DNA from 2 places in the Microbacterium sp. LMI12-1-1.1 genome. Region 1 is predicted to be linked to the other one. Evidence: predicted binding sites of a transcription regulator. Region 1 holds the regulator's gene; the other holds the start of a gene.

Region 1 (4,998 bases):
GAAGGACTACGTCGGCACCGTCATGGAGCTGTGTCAAGGGCGCCGCGGGCAGCTGCTGGGCATGGAGTACTTCAGCGAGGAGCGCGTCGAGCTGCGCTACAACATGCCGCTCGGCGAGATCGTGTTCGACTTCTTCGACCAGCTGAAGTCCCGGACGCAGGGCTATGCGAGCCTCGACTACGAGCCCGCGGGCAGCCAGGAGGCCGACCTGGTGAAGGTCGACATCCTGCTGCAGGGCGACAAGGTCGACGCGTTCAGCTCGATCGTCCACCGCGAGAAGGCCTACGCCTACGGCACGATGATGACCGAGCGCCTGCGCAAGCTGATCCCGCGCCAGCAGTTCGAGGTGCCCATCCAGGCGGCCATCGGCGCGCGCATCATCGCCCGCGAGAACATCCGCGCCATGCGCAAGGACGTCCTCGCCAAGTGCTACGGCGGCGACATCACGCGCAAGCGCAAGCTCCTCGAGAAGCAGAAGGAGGGCAAGAAGCGCATGAAGATGGTCGGTCGCGTCGAGGTCCCCCAGGAGGCGTTCATCGCCGCGCTCTCGGGTGACGTCGAGGGAAAGGGCGCCAAGTAGGCTGGTCTGCATGCGTCGAGGAACCTTCCGTGACGACACCGTCGACTACGCCGCCGTCGGGGCGACGCAGGCGCCGGATCTGATGCACTACCCGCCGGAGCGCAGCCTCCCGGCGGAGCAGTCGTGGCGCATCGGCAGCGGGGAAGCCAGATTCCGTGCCGCCGGCGAAGCGCTGCTGTCGTGGACCGCCCAGCGCGGCGCAGGCCTCGAGCTGAGCGACGTGCGCCCCGCATCGGGCCCGATGTACTCGGGCGTCAGCTTCGATGCCGAGGGCACGCCGGTCGCGCCCAGCCGCTCGGAGGCTGAGCAGCGCTTCGACGCGGACGGCACGCCGTACGTCAGCGCGGGCACGACCATCCGCGTCGACGGACGCGTCAAGGGCCTGCGCGCCGACGCCGAGCTCCGTGTCATCTTCGCCGTGGAGGAGCCCCGTCGCGTCGGCTTCGCGCTCGGCACGGTGAGCGACTCGGTCGTCAGCGGCGAAGAGTCGTTCATGCTCGACTGGTACGACAACGACGAGGTGTGGTTCACGGTGCGGGCGTTCGATGCGCCGCGCGCGGTCCTCTATCGCGTGCTGCCCGGGCTCACCAAGCGCCGTCGGCGCGAGCTGTTCTCGCGGTACCTGCGCGCCATCTCACCGCTCTACACGACCCCCGCGTGAGCCGCTGATGGGCTCCGCTCTTCCGCTCGGCGAGCCTGTTCCCGCGGACGGCTCGCTCCCGTCGGGCATCCGCATCGATCCCGCGACCGATTTCGGCGTGTACCTGCACGTGCCCTTCTGCCGCGTCCGCTGCGGCTACTGCGACTTCAACACGTACACGGCGTCCGAGCTGCGGGGCGCGCGCCAGGACCAGTACGCCGACACGCTCCTGACCGAGATAGCGCTGGCCGCGCCGGTGCTCGAGCGCGCGGGCGGAAACCGCCCGGCCACGACGGTGTTCTTCGGCGGCGGCACGCCGACGCTGCTGCCCCCGGGCGATCTCGCTCGCATGCTCGGCGGCGTCCGCGACACCTTCGGCATCGTCGAGGGCGCCGAGGTGACGGTCGAGGCCAACCCCGACACCGTCTCGCCGGCGGTCGCGGCCGAGCTGGCGGCATCCGGCGTCACCCGGCTCTCGATCGGCATGCAGTCCGCCGTTCCGCACGTTCTCGCGGCGCTGGATCGCACGCACGACCCCGAGAACGTCCGCACCGCCGTCGCGGCCGCCCGAGACGCCGGTCTCGACGTCAGCGTCGACCTCATCTACGGCGCTCCCGGTGAGTCGCTCGCGGACTGGCACTCGTCGCTCGAGGCCGCCATCGCGCTGGAGCCCGACCACATCTCGGCCTATGCCCTGATCATCGAGGACGGCACCAAGCTCGCGCGCCAGATCCGCCGCGGCGAGGTCGCCGCGCCCGACGACGATCTGCAGGCCGACATGTACGAGCTCGCCGACGACCTGCTCGCGGGCGCGGGGTTCGACTGGTACGAGGTGTCGAACTGGGCCCGCGACGCCGCGCACCGATCTCGGCACAACCTCGCGTACTGGGTGGGATCGGACTGGTGGGGCTTCGGACCCGGGGCCCACAGCCACATCGGGGGAGTGCGGTTCTGGAACGTGAAGCACCCCGCGGCGTACGCGCAGCGGCTGGCCGCGGGCGAGTCGCCCGCCGCCGGACGTGAGACCCCGGATGCCGATGCCCGAGCGCTCGAGAGCGTGCTGCTGCGCACACGGGTCCGGGAAGGGCTCCCGGTCGGCGAACTGCAGGGCGAGGGGCGACACGCGGTCGCCGCGCTCATCGCGGACGGCCTCATCGATGGTCCGACGGCGTTGCGCGGGCGCGTGGTGCTGACGCGACGGGGACGCCTGCTGGCGGACGCCGTCGTGCGCGCGCTGACCGAGTGACCACGCGCGGCGCCCCGCCGCGGCTTCGCCGGGCGCGGCGTCGTTCGGCGATCCTGACGGGGTCATCGGATAGAATTGGCACTCCAGTCATGCGAGTGCCAGACGCCCTGGTGCCGACAGCAGCGTGAGGAGGCGGAATGGTCAGCGAGCGAGGTCTGCAGGTACTGCGGGCGATCGTCCAGGACTACGTCGACACGCGTGAGCCGGTCGGCAGCAAGACGATCGTCGAGCGGCATGCGTTCGGCGTATCCGCGGCGACGATCCGCAACGACATGGCTCTGCTGGAAGACGAGGAGCTCATCGTCGCGCCCCACACGTCGTCGGGACGCGTGCCGACCGACAAGGGCTACCGCGTCTTCGTGGACCACCTCGCCGAGATCCGCCCGCTCTCGTCGGCGCAGCGCTCGGCCATCGCGTCCTTCCTGGACGGCTCCGGCGATCTCGACGACGTGCTCGTGCGCACCGTGCGCGCCCTCACGCAGCTCACCGGTCAGGTCGCGATCGTCCAGTACCCGTCGTTCGCCCGCGCCAACGTCACGCACGTCGAGCTGGTCCAGCTGGGCGCGGGACGGATGCTGGTGATCGTCGTCACCGACACCGGCCGCGTGTCGCAGCGGCTGACCTTCGTCGGAGAGGACTTCGACGACACCGACCTCGCGCACATCCGCGCCCGCCTCGGCACGCTGCTGGTCGGCCGGCCCGTCCGCGAGGGGCTCCAGCGCATCGCCGAGCGGCTCGAGGTGCCGGATGCGCAGGCACCCGCGCACGAGCGAGCGACGGACGAGATCATCCGCGCGGTCGCCGAAGAGCTCGAGGAGTTCCGCCAGGACAGGCTCGTGATGGCCGGCAGCGCGAACCTCGCGCGGAGCGAATCCGATTTCCGCGGCAGCATCTACCCCCTCCTCGAGGCGATCGAGGAGCAGGTGACCCTGCTGCGGCTGATGGGCGAGATGGTGGCCGACGAGCAGGGTCTCGCCGCGAGCATCGGCCGCGAGAACGAGGCGTTCGGCCTGGCCGAGGCCTCCGTCGTGGCCAGCGACTACGACGCGACGGGATCCCTCGCCCGCGTCGGTGTGCTCGGCCCGACGCGCATGGACTACCCCACGAACCTCGCGACGGTCCGTGCCGTCGCGCGCTACCTCACGCGGATGCTCGAGCAGGACGACAACTCCCGCTGACGCTGACGCGCATCATCGATTCCGCGGCGGCGCCGCGGCAGGAAGGCGAAAGTGGCTGACCACTACGAGGTCCTCGGCGTCGCACGCGACGCCACCACCGACGAGATCAAGAAGGCGTATCGCAAGCTGGCCCGACAGCTGCACCCGGATGTGAACCCCGGCGAGGACGCGTCCGAGCGGTTCAAGCTCGTGACGCACGCGTACGACGTGCTGAGCGACCCCGATCAGCGGGCCCGGTACGACATGGGCGGGAGCGAGTCGCCTTTCGGCGGCGCCGGCGGCTTCGGCGGCTTCAACGACATCTTCGAGACCTTCTTCGGCGCGGCCGGCGGCTCGCGTGGCGGGCGCCCGCGATCGCGGCGTGAGCGCGGGCAGGACGCCCTCGTACGTGTGACGCTCGAGCTCGGCGACGTCGTGTTCGGCACGCACCGCGACATCGAGGTGGACACCGCGGTGCTCTGCGAGACCTGTCAGGGATCGTGCTGCCAGCCGGGGACGAGCCCCGTCACGTGCGACATCTGCCACGGCACCGGAAACGTGCAGCGGCAGGTGCGGAGCCTTCTCGGCAACGTCGTCACGACGCAGCCCTGCAACGTGTGCCAGGGTTACGGCACCACGATTCCCTACCCCTGCGCGACCTGCCAGGGTCAGGGCCGCGTGCGCGCGCGCCGCACGGTGTCGCTCGACATCCCCGCCGGCGTCGAGACCGGCCTGCGGCTCCAGCTTCCCGGCTCGGGCGAGGTCGGCCCCGCCGGCGGCCCGAACGGCGACCTCTACATCGAGGTCACCGTCTCGCCCCACGAGGTCTTCAGCCGCGACGGCGACGACCTGCTCGCCACGCTCGAGGTGTCCATGCCCGACGCGATCCTGGGCACCACGACGACGATCGAGTCGCTCGACGGTGCGGTGGACCTCGAGGTGCGGCCGGGGGTGCAGGCCGGCGACATCCTGACGATCAAGGGTCGCGGCATCACCCCGCTGCGCGGCTCGCAGCGCGGAGACCTGAGGGTGGGCGTGCATGTCGTGACGCCCACGCGCCTGGACCACAAGGAGCGAGCCCTCATCGAGGAGTTCGCCAAGCGGACCAAGGCGCCCGCCCCGCGGCTCTCGGAGTTCCACCAGGGTCTGTTCGCCAAGCTGCGCGACCGGTTCCGGAACGCCTGACCGGTGGCCCTCCACTTCCTCCTCGACGGGCCGGCGGGTGCGCCGGGCGACGCGGTGAGCCTCACCGGGGCCGAGGCGCACCACGCCTCCAGCGTGCGGCGGGTGCGCGTCGGCGAAGAGGTGACACTCGGCGACGGCCGCGGCGCCTGGCTCACCGGCGTCGTCGAATCGGTGGCACCTCGCGAGGTCG
Region 2 (4,998 bases), on a different contig from region 1:
TTGAGACCGACCTCCTCGGTGATGACCTGGCCGCCGGTGAGGATCGCGATGTCCTGCAGCTGCGCCTTGCGACGGTCGCCGAAGCCGGGAGCCTTGACGGCGACCGACTTGAAGATGCCGCGGATCTTGTTGAGCACGAGGGTCGCGAGAGCCTCACCCTCGACGTCCTCGGCGATGATGACGAGCTCCTTGCCGTCCTGGATCACCTTGTCGACGACGGGCAGAAGGTCCTTGATGTTCGAGATCTTCTGGTTCGCGATGAGGATGTACGGGTCCTCGAAGACCGCCTCCTGGCGCTCCGGGTCCGTGACGAAGTAGGGGTTGATGTAGCCCTTGTCGAACCGCATGCCCTCGGTGAGCTCGAGCTCGGTGCCGAACGTCTGCGACTCCTCGACGGTGACGACGCCTTCCTTGCCCACCTTGTCGATGGCCTCGGCGATCAGCGCGCCGATCTCCGGGTCAGCGGCCGAGATCGATGCCGTGGCAGCGATCTGCTCCTTGGACTCGACCTCCTTGGCGGACTCGAGCAGCTCGGCGGTGATGGCGGCGACGGCCTTCTCGATGCCCTTCTTGAGCGAGATGGGGTCGGCGCCGGCTGCGACGTTGCGCAGGCCCTCGCGCACGAGCGCCTGGGCGAGAACGGTCGCGGTGGTCGTGCCGTCACCGGCGACGTCGTCGGTCTTCTTGGCGACCTCCTTGACGAGCTCCGCACCGATCTTCTCGTACGGGTCGTCCAGCTCGATCTCCTTGGCGATGGAGACACCGTCGTTCGTGATCGTGGGTGCGCCCCACTTCTTCTCGAGCACGACGTTGCGACCGCGCGGGCCGAGCGTCACCTTGACGGCGTCGGCCAGGATGTTGAGGCCGCGCTCGAGGCCGCGGCGGGCCTCCTCGTCGAAAGCGATGATCTTTGCCATGTGTGTGTCGTCCCTCCGGAACGTTGGCTTTGGGTATTAGCACTCAACAAACACGAGTGCTAAATCATTCTGGCACTCGACCCTATCGAGTGCAAGCCGCGGTGACGGATGCCGACATACGAGGAGACGGGATGCCTCGCGGCATCCCGTCTCCTGGGTCATGTCAGCGCCGGGCGCTGGGTCGGCTGGTCAGACGACGCGCACCGACTCCGCCTGAGGGCCTTTCTGGCCGGAGCCGACCGTGAACTCCACGGTCTGACCCTCTTCGAGCACGCGGAAGCCCGACATGTCGATGTTCGAGTAGTGGACGAAGACGTCCTGGCCGTCGGCGACGGTGATGAAGCCGAATCCCTTCTCGGCGTTGAACCATTTGACGGTGCCCTGGGTCATGCGAATCTCCTGTAGCCGGCGGTGCAGGGCTTCATCGTATGCAGGCGAAAACTCGGCCTCGGCGTGATTCGTCACTTGTTGACACGCAGGAATACAAGTGTTTACCGGCGCGAAACACGACGCCCGGCGATCAGGGAGTGGGTGCGGGCGTCTGCCCCGCGGCGGTGCGGTCGAGGCCGATCACGACCGTCAGCTGAGGGACATCGGGCGAGGTGGCCGGATAGGCCTCGCTCTGCTCGATCTCCGCGCCGCCGATGACGCCGGCGAGGCCGGCCGCAGCCGCTTCGTCGGCAGGATCCACGTAGAAGACGGTGGTCGTCGGGAAGTCCTGCGAGCCCGCTTCACCCGCCGTGACCTTGTCGTCGGCCCATCCAGCGCCCACGACGACGTCCTTCATCTGCGTGGCCAGTCCCTGCTCGGGAGTCGCGTTGAGGATCATCACGTCGTAGTTCATGTCGACCACCGGCGTGACCTCGGGGACGGGCGCCACCGTGGGAGTCGGCGTCGGCACGAGCTCGATGCGGCCGGACGCCAGCAGCGTGCCGAAGATCCCGATGACGATGAGCACGACGGTGGCCAGCGCCGCCCACAGCAGCACGACCCAGCCGCGCATCCGCGGGTTCTCCGCCCGGTGGGCGCCCACGCGGTCCGTCTCCGGCACATCGTCGAAACGATCCCGAGGGAAGCTGGTGGTCGGCACCCGTCGATGCTACCCGGCGAACGCCGGGCGTTCCGTCTGCGACAGCCGGTCCGGGCCCGAACCGCGACTCAGCGCGCGTCGGCGGCGCGGGCGGCGCGCTCGTGGAGGCGGACCTCACGCAGCCGCCGCAGCCGCTTGACGAGCATCGGATCGTGCTCCTGCGCCTCGGTCGTGTCGATGAGTCGCCCGAGGAGCTGGTAGTACCGTGCCGGCGAGATCCCCAGCTCGGCGCGGATCGCCTCCTCCTTGGCTCCCGCGTGCCGGCGCCATTCGACCTCGAAGTCGAGGATGGCGCGGTCGCGGTCGGTCAGAGGCACGCGTCCACGCTAGCCCGCGGCATCCGTCTCTCCGGTGCGCCACGCGCGCCAGTGCACGAACGAGCCGAGCGGATCCACCGCCGCGAGCGCCTCGCCGTCCCGGCCGAGCACGAAGCCGCCCCACGCGTCGGGGTCCACGGGCGACCGCCACCCCTCGTGCAGGGCCGGCGGATCGATCGTGATCCACACGGCGTCCAGTCGCCGCACGGCCTCGATGAGGCGCTCGCGCCCGGCACGCGGGATGTGCGGGAGCACGCCGGGGGTCGTCACGACGAGCGTCGCGCCGGCCGGCGCGGCCCCGGCGGCGGCGTGCAGCACGTCCGGGTCGGACGCGTCACCCGCCCGCAGCAGTGGTGGGTCGGCCGCGGCGATGTCGAGGGCTGCGGCGATGCGGTCGGCTCGCCCGGCCTCTCCCGGCCACACGAGGCTCGTGAGGAAACGGCGATCGCCGGCGTCGGCGGCGTCCAGCGGATCGAGGTCGATCCCGCCGCGCCACACCACCTCCGGCATGCGCAGGGGCGGATCGCCGGTGATCTCGCACTCCAGCACCACCGTCGACTGCCCGCCGGCAGGATTCAGCGCCACGACGCCGCCACCGCTGCGGTAGCGGTACGAGTAGCGGTCGGGATAGAGGCACAGTCCCGCGCTCGCGCCGACCTCCAGCAGCGCGATCGGCCCGGGGATCGTCGCCAGCGCGGGGAGCAGGACGGCACACCGCATCGGCTCGTTGGTCTGCAGGCGCCGCACGGATGCCTCGGCCACGGTCTGGTCGGCGTGGGCTCGCAGCCACGCGGCCCACGCCGCGAAGCCTGCCTCGGGCGCGCCGAGCATGCGCGTGACCGCGAAGACGAGCGGCGGCTGCCGGCGCGTGGCCGGGATGCGCGCGAGGATCGCGGCGACCTCCGGATCGGCCGCCACACCGCCGGCCCAGCCCGCGTAGAGCTGCGAGCGCCCGGGGGCCTCGTCGCGCGCGAAGCGCGCGTACCGCTCCACGACCGCCGCGGTCTCGGCATCCGGGTCCTGGGTCATCCCGCCATCCTCCCCCACGGTCCTGCTCTCCGGGGTTTGGGGCGCCCGGTGAACGTTCGGGGCGCACGCGACGCGCCCCGAACGTTCCTGGCGCGCCCCATACCCCGCCACCCGACGACCCGCTGCGCCACCGGCTGGGGTTGAATGGAACCAGGAGTGCACGGGCCGGATGCTGTGCCCAGGAGGAGACCATGAACTACGCCGTCGACAAGAGCGACGCCCAGTGGCGTGAAGACCTGACCGCCGAGCAGTACGCGGTTCTGCGCGAAGCCGGTACCGAGCGGCCGTGGACCGGTGAGCTGCTCGACGAGGGCCGCGCCGGCCTGTACACGTGCGCGGCGTGCGGCGCCGAGCTGTTCCAGAGCGGCACGAAGTTCGACTCGCACTGCGGGTGGCCGAGCTTCTACGAGTCGATCCGTCCCGAGGCGGTCGAACTGATCGAGGACAGCAGTCACGGGATGGTGCGCACCGAAGTGCGCTGCGCGAACTGCGGCTCGCACCTCGGCCACGTGTTCCCCGACGGCTTCGGCACCCCGACGGGCGACCGCTACTGCATGAACTCGATCTCGCTGCAGTTCACGCCGGGCGACGACGCCGGGACCGTCTGATGCCCGGAGCACTGGAGGCTGCCCTCGCGCGCCGTTCGTGGTCGAAGGTGACCGACGAGGCGCCGACCCACGCCGAACTGCTGCAGTTCGTGGCGGCCGCGGGCCGAGTCGCCGACCACTCGTCGCTGCGGCCGTGGCGGCTCATCGAGCTGCGCGGCGAGGACCGCGAGCGGCTGGGCCGCGCGATCAACAAGGCGCAGGGCGACAAGGGCGTCTCGTCGAAGCCGCTGCGCGCACCGCTGCTCATCGCGGTCGTGGCGAGCTACCGCAGGAGCCACAAGGTGCCGCGCTGGGAGCAGGAGGCCGTGGCCTCGGGCGTCGCGCACATGCTGAGCCTGCTGCTCGACGACGCCGGCTGGGGCGTCTTCTGGCGCACCGGCCACTACACGCGTGCGAAGGCCGTCGCGAAGGCCCACGGTCTCAAGAAGAACGAGGAGCTGCTCGGCTGGCTCTACGTCGGCGGCAAGCCGCCGCGCTCGCGGCCGGAACGGCGCAAGGCCGTCGACGCCCGCGCGTTCGTCACCCGCATGCCCTGAGGCAGGCGCATCGTCGCCCTGGCGCCACGTGGGCGCCCGGGAGGCGGGCGGATCGAGACGGATGCGGCGCTCCGCGCTCCCTGCCGGGAGGGCGTCGGCGGCCGGGCCGAACCCCGCTCAGGCGGCGAGCTGTGCCCGGAGGCGGTCGACGTGGCCCTGCGGGTCGACGCGGTACTCGGCGGACTCCACCGTGCCGTCGGCGGCCAGCACGAAGGTCGAGCGGATGAGACCCACGCGCTCCTCGCCGCCCACGACCTTGGTGCCCCAGGCGCCCCACGCCTCGGCGACGGCGTGGTCCTCGTCCGAGAGCAGCGGGAAGTCCAGCTGCTCGGCCTTCGCCCACTCCGCGAGCCGCTCGACCGAGTCGGGCGAGATGCCGACGACGGCCACGCCGGCGGCCTGGAGCGAGGCGAGGTTGTCGCGGAAGTCGCAGGCCTCGGTGGTGCAGCCGGGCGTGAAGGCGGCCGGGTAGAAGTACACGATCAGGCGGCGCCCGGCGAA

Evidence for each region. The regulator HrcA, encoded in region 1, represses chaperone genes, less so after heat shock. The targets are predictions, from matches to a motif close to TTNGCACTCGNNNNNNNCGAGTGCNAA.
Region 2: groL (chaperonin GroEL) is a predicted target of HrcA. The motif match lies at 954-980, and genes of this name have one in related genera.

What each region holds. Positions count from the first base shown of each region.
Region 1 is NZ_JBEGIA010000015.1:392,544-397,541, forward strand. It holds gene lepA (translation elongation factor 4) at 1-580, shown strand, start outside; gene MRBLMI12_RS15815 (DUF1990 family protein) at 591-1,241, shown strand; gene hemW (radical SAM family heme chaperone HemW) at 1,249-2,466, shown strand; gene hrcA (heat-inducible transcriptional repressor HrcA) at 2,604-3,644, shown strand; gene dnaJ (molecular chaperone DnaJ) at 3,696-4,808, shown strand; gene MRBLMI12_RS15835 (16S rRNA (uracil(1498)-N(3))-methyltransferase) at 4,812-4,998, shown strand, end outside.
Region 2 is NZ_JBEGIA010000001.1:393,633-398,630, forward strand. It holds gene groL (chaperonin GroEL) at 1-917, opposite strand, end outside; gene MRBLMI12_RS01755 (cold-shock protein) at 1,107-1,307, opposite strand; gene MRBLMI12_RS01760 (LytR C-terminal domain-containing protein) at 1,438-2,007, opposite strand; gene MRBLMI12_RS01765 (DUF3263 domain-containing protein) at 2,076-2,324, opposite strand; gene MRBLMI12_RS01770 (DUF2332 domain-containing protein) at 2,334-3,353, opposite strand; gene msrB (peptide-methionine (R)-S-oxide reductase MsrB) at 3,545-3,961, shown strand; gene MRBLMI12_RS01780 (nitroreductase family protein) at 3,961-4,497, shown strand; gene bcp (thioredoxin-dependent thiol peroxidase) at 4,615-4,998, opposite strand, start outside.